Regions from separate parts of the Enterobacter mori genome, predicted to be linked through region 1. Evidence: predicted binding sites of a transcription regulator. Region 1 holds the regulator's gene; the other holds the start of a gene.

Region 1 (3,162 bases):
CCATGGCTAATCATGCGAACAAAAAAGCATCAACCGTATAATATTCACACGCGTTTCGCTTGACTGCAAAGCAAACGGGCCAGCAAATGCTGACCCGTGGAAAGGTAAAATGACACGCCTGCCGTCAGGCGATCTTTTTGGCAATTAATCGTTCCGGAATAACAAAGCTGAAGCGGGTTCCTTTACCCAGCGTACTCTGAATATCAAGACGGCTTTCATGATGATTCACCGCGTGTTTCACAATCGCCAGCCCCAGACCGCTTCCCCCGGTCTGCCGCGAGCGCGCTTTATCCACACGGTAGAATCGCTCGGTCAGACGCGGTATGTGCTCAGGGGCAATCCCCGGCCCGTTGTCCTCAACGCTAAACTCAGCGCCCGCGGTCACACGCTGCCAGCGCACCACGATATGGGTCCCCTCCGGCGTATGATTCACCGCGTTATACACCAGGTTGGAGATGGCGCTGCGCAGCTCATCTTCACTGCCGAGCACCTTCAGGGCGCTGTCGACCTCAAAGCTAATTTGATGTTTTTTATGGCTTAACGTTTGCGCTTCCCGCTCCACCACCCGCAGCATCATCGGCACGTCGATGGTGTCATTCAGTGCCAGTGAAGGTGCGGCTTCAATCTTCGAGAGCGTCAGCAGCTGCTTGACCAGACCTTCCATACGGTGCGTTTGCTCGCGCATGGTGTGCAGCGCTTTTTCACGCGGCGCACCTTCGAGCGTTTGCTCCTGCATCATCTCCAGGTAGCCCTGAAGCACGGTCAACGGGGTGCGTAATTCGTGGCTCACGTTTGCGAAGAAGTTGCGTCTCGCCCCTTCCAGCTGGTGCATCTGGGTGACATCCCGCGCCACCATCAGCCACTGTCGATCGCTGTAAGGCATCACGCGGATTTCCAGATGGCGCCCGTTGTTGAGCCTCAGATTGTGCGGCCCCGTAAAATCACGTTTTTTCAGATACAGCGTGAACTCCGGATAACGCAGCAGGTTAAGAATATTTTGCCCATTATCGTCCGGCCAGCGCAGGCCCAGCAGCTGTTGCGCCAGGCCGTTACACCAGAAAATCGTGCCTTCTTCAGTGGTCAGAATGACGGCATCCGGCAGCGACTCCGCGCCGCTGCGAAAGCGTTTGATTAAGCTTCCCAGCTCGCGACGACGTTTTTTATTACGCATCTGCATCTGGTGCAGGCCATACAGCAGCGGTTCCCAGCTCCCGCTTCCCGGCGGAGGGGTCATGCTTCTGTCCACCCACAGCCACCAGGAGAGGCGCAGTAAGTTCCAGAAATGCCAGACTAATAACCCGGTCACTGCCGCCAGCAAAAACCAAGGCAGATGCCCAAAGATGGCCCCCAGAATAAAGGCCGGAATACAGCATAAGATCAGTTCAAAGACGAGCCTTTTCCATGACAGACGTTCCAGCACGCGTCACACTCCTGTCACTGTTCAGAAACGGGTCGAAAAACGATAACCCGTACCGCGGACCGTCTGCACCATGCGATCGTGACCGCTCAGCTCCAGTGCTTTACGCAGGCGGCGAATATGCACATCAACCGTCCGGTCTTCCACATACACGTTAGTTCCCCAGACGTTATTCAGCAACTGCTCGCGGCTGTATACGCGTTCCGGGTGGGTCATGAAGAAGTGCAGGAGTTTAAATTCGGTAGGCCCCATGTCGAGGGGATTTTCGCCCGTCATCACGCGGTGTGAGGTGGGGTCAAGGCTCAGGCCCTGCATCTCAATCACCTCTTCTACCGCCATCGGCGAAATGCGGCGCATAACGGCTTTGATGCGAGCAACCAGTTCTTTGGGGGAGAACGGCTTGGTGATGTAATCGTCCGCGCCGGTTTCCAGACCGCGCACGCGATCCTCTTCTTCACCGCGCGCTGTGAGCATGACCACCGGAATATCGCGGGTCATCGCTTCACGTTTTAGATGTTTGATAAACTGCAGTCCAGAGCCGCCAGGCAACATCCAGTCAAGCAGAATCAGATCGGGCCAGGGTTCATTCAGCTGGTTCACCGCGCTGTCATAATCTTCCGCTTCAACCGGCTGGAAGCCATTTTGTTCGAGCACGAAGCACACCATTTCACGAATTGGAGCTTCATCTTCTACGACCAGAATACGTCTCGCCATACTTTGCCCTGTCTTATCTTATTTAAGTTACAAGTTTGTAATGCGGCGTCATTATGCGTCAGATTTATGACAGATTTATGAAAAACCTTACCACTATAAATGGCAAACTGTTGTTTTATTACAGCGGTTATTTTCCACTCCCTGACAGTTTATAATCCTGCTTTCTCAATTTTGCCACGGAACAGCTATGCGCATACTTCACACCTCGGACTGGCATCTGGGTCAAAATTTTTACAGCAAAAGCCGTGCGGCTGAACATGAAGCCTTCCTGAACTGGCTGCTGGAGACGGCCCAGACGCACGAGGTGGACGCGATTATTGTGGCGGGTGATATCTTCGATACCGGTTCACCTCCCAGCTATGCGCGTGAGCTCTATAACCGTTTCGTGGTGAATCTGCAGCAGACCGGCTGTCATCTGGTGATTGTCGCCGGAAATCACGATTCTGTGGCCACGCTGAATGAATCCCGCGATATTCTGGCGTTTCTCAATACCACCGTGGTGGCCAGCGCCGGACATGCCCCGCAGATCCTGAAAAAACGTGACGGCACGCCGGGAGCGGTGCTGTGTCCCATTCCGTTTTTGCGTCCGCGCGATATCGTACAAAGCCAGGCGGGACTTTCCGGCGGCGAAAAGCAACAGCATTTATTACAGGCTATCACTGATTATTATCACCAGCAGCATACCGATGCCTGCGCCCTGCGCGGCGAAGCGGCAATCCCGGTGATTGCGACCGGGCATCTCACTACCGTTGGGGCCAGTAAAAGTGACGCCGTACGTGACATCTATATCGGCACGCTGGATGCCTTCCCGGCGCAGAACTTCCCGCCAGCCGACTACATTGCGCTCGGACACATTCACCGCGCGCAGATCGTCGGCGGCTGCGAGCATATCCGCTATTGCGGCTCACCCATTTCACTCAGCTTCGATGAAACAGGCAAAGCCAAATCCGTGCATCTGGTCAGTTTTACCGACGGTAAACTCAGCGCTGTCGAGACGCTGGACGTGCCCGTTACCCAACCACTGGCCGTGC
Region 2 (3,162 bases), 150 kb from region 1:
CATCAGCTATACCTCGAAGCTGGTGGAAGATCAGCAGGCCAAGACCATTGCCGATGTCGTCGCCAACGACGCAGGCGTGCAGTATGTTCAGGGTTACGGCAACAGCGCTGAAACGTTCCGTATCCGTGGCCTGAAGTTCGACGGCGATGACATGACCTTTGGCGGCTTGTCCGGCGTGCTGCCGCGTCAGGTGGTGGATGCCCAGATGGTCGACCGCATTGAGATCTTCAAAGGGGCCAACTCGCTGATGAACGGTGCGGCAAGCTCCGGCGTGGGCGGGATGATCAACCTTGAGCCGAAACATGCGGGCGAGACGCCGCAGGCAAAAGTGGGCGTCGACTACACCTCGGATTCCCAGATTGGCACCACGCTGGACGCGGGCCGTCGCTTTGGTGATAACGACCAGTTTGGCGCACGCGTGAACCTCGTCCATCGCGAAGGGGAAACCGGCGTACCGAACGACCGCCGCCGCACCACTCTGCTTTCCACTGGCCTGGACTACAAAGGCGACCGCTTCCGCACCTCGCTGGACCTGGGATATCAGAAAAAAACCTTCCACGGCAGCCCTACCAGCGTCAATATTTCAGCGGTGGATTTCGTCCCTGAGCCGCCTAAAAATGACCGCAACTTCTCGCAGAAGTGGGCCTACAGCAATATCGAAAACGAATTCGGGATGTGGCGCAGCGAGTACGACATTACCGACGGCTGGACCGCCTATACCGGTTTGGGCGCGCAGCACGCGCACGAGGAAGGGATCTACAGCGCGCCGAAGCTGGTGGACAAGAGCGGCAAGGCCACGGTCAGCCGCCTCGATACCAATCGCATCAGCGATTCCGTCAGCGGGATGGCGGGCATTCGCGGTAACTTCGACACCGGTTTTGTCTCGCACAAGGTCAACGTCGGGTATTCCGCGATGACCAAAAACGAAAAAATCGCGTGGAAAATGTCGGCGGCGGCGGATAACCCGACCACCAACATTTATCACAACACCGGCGTCGATATGCCGGACAGCACCAACTTCAACGGCATTGGCGGGAAATACAGCGATCCGCTCACCAGCGGGCGCACCCGTACCCAGGGTTGGCTGCTGAGCGATACCCTGGGCGTGCTGGACGACAAGCTGCTGTTCACCGCCGGGGCGCGCCATCAGAAGGTGGTCATTCGCGGCTACAACAAAATTACCGGTGCGGAAAACGCCGCGGACGGTTTCGACGGCAGCCGCTGGATGCCCACCTACGGCGTGGTCTACAAGCCGTGGGAGGAAATTTCTCTCTACGCCAACCACACCGAAGCGCTACAGCCGGGCAACACCGCACCTAACACCGCCACCAACTACGGCCAGAGCACCGGTATCGTGCACTCTAAGCAGAACGAAGTGGGCGTGAAGGCGGACTTTGGCCGCGTGGGCGGATCGCTTGCGCTGTTCGAAATCAAAATGCCGTCGGCAATCCTCGACGACAGCGGCCACTACGGCCTGGACGCCGAGCAGCGTAACCGAGGCGTTGAGCTGAACGTCTTCGGCGAGCCAATGCTGGGGATGCGTCTGAACGCCAGCGCCACCTGGCTGCAGGCCGAGATGACCAAAACCAAAAACGGCGTCAATCAGGGTAACGATGCAATCGGTATTCCGAATTTCTACGCCGTGCTGGGCGCGGAGTACGACATCAAGCCCGTTGACGGTTTGACGGCGACCGCCCGCGTGAACCACTCCGGCACGCAGTACGCTGACCTGGCAAACACCAAAAAGCTGGACAGCTACACCACGCTGGATCTGGGCATGCGCTATCGCTTCGCGGTGAACCACAATGCAAACCAGATGACCGTGCGCGCAGGCATCGACAACGTGACCAACGAGAACTACTGGGCCAGCGTAGACGATTCCGGTACCTACATCACTCAGGGCGAACCGCGGACCTTCAAGGTTTCGGTTGGCTACGAGTTCTAAGCGTTCCACCTCGTTATCCGGGGCATGGATGCCCCATCCTTCCGTTATCGTGTTATAAAATTGTAACAAAAACTTCTTACACTGGTCGCCACATTCTTACCTCTTGGCCAATGACAGGAAGCCGCTATGGGCAGACCCCTCAAATCCGTTTTTAAAAAAGAACATCGCGACGATATTACTAACCGCAGCGCCAACCCGGTTTTCTCCGAGGTTGCCGAGGTGTTCCTTTCCCGCCGCCGTTTTCTGCAGATGGGCGCCGTTGCGGGGGCTGCCGTTTCATTCCCCTTTCTGATCAAACCTGAGAGTGCTATTGCCGCGGTATCGAAGCCTTCCGCGCTGGCGAAAGCGGTGTCGCTTGGGTTTAGCAGTATTCCCGTTTCCACGGAAGATACGGTAAGGGTGCCTGAAGGCTATATTGCCCGCCCGTTTTATCGCTGGGGTGACCCGACGGGAATTAAAAACAACATGCCAGCCTTTAGGCCTGACGCCAGCAACACCACGGACGAGCAGGCGGTGCAGGCGGGCATGCACCACGACGGGATGGCGTGGTTTAGCCTGCCGCAGGGAGCGCAAAACCCGGAGCATGGCCTGCTGGCGCTGAACCATGAATACATCGACAACGGAATGCTGTTTACGGACGGCACCGCGAACTGGAGCCTCGACAAAGCCCGCAAGGGGCAGAACGCGATGGGCGTGTCGGTGGTGGAAGTGAAAAAAACGGGCAGTGAGTGGCAGGTGGTTCGCCCGTCTTCCCTGGCCCGCCGCATTACCGTCAATACGCCGATGCACCTTACCGGCCCGGCGCGGCATCAGCCCTTAATGAAAACCGCCGCCGACCCGCAGGGGGAACGCGTGCTGGGTACCATGCAAAACTGCGCTAACGGCCATACGCCGTGGGGCACCTATCTCACCTGCGAGGAGAACTGGTCGGATATTTTTGTCAAAAAAGCCGATCTTAACCCGCTGGAAAAACGCTACGGCATCAGCGACAGCGACGAGTCTTACCGCTGGAACGAAGTAGATGACCGGTTCAGCGTCGATAAAACCCCTAACGAACCCAACCGTTTTGGCTGGGTCGTGGAGATTGATCCCTACGACCCGACCTCCACGCCGTGCAAACACACCGCTCTTGGCCGCTTCAAGCATGAGGGGGCGGCCGTCACGCTCGCCGCCGATAAGCGCGTGGTGGTTTATATGGGTGACGATCAGAAGTTTGA

The links. The regulator PhoB, encoded in region 1, activates phosphate uptake and scavenging genes when phosphate is short. The targets are predictions, from matches to a motif close to CTGTCATAAAACTGNCNNAT.
Region 2: N2K86_RS05320 (PhoX family protein) is a predicted target of PhoB. The motif match lies at 1,995-2,014, and genes of this name have one in related genera.

Annotation. Positions count from the first base shown of each region.
Region 1 covers NZ_CP104285.1:976,305-979,466, reverse strand. The annotation lists gene phoR (phosphate regulon sensor histidine kinase PhoR) at 125-1,420, opposite strand; gene phoB (phosphate response regulator transcription factor PhoB) at 1,442-2,131, opposite strand; gene sbcD (exonuclease subunit SbcD) at 2,319-3,162, shown strand, end outside.
Region 2 covers NZ_CP104285.1:1,124,154-1,127,315, forward strand. The annotation lists gene N2K86_RS05315 (TonB-dependent receptor) at 1-1,945, shown strand, start outside; gene N2K86_RS05320 (PhoX family protein) at 2,072-3,162, shown strand, end outside.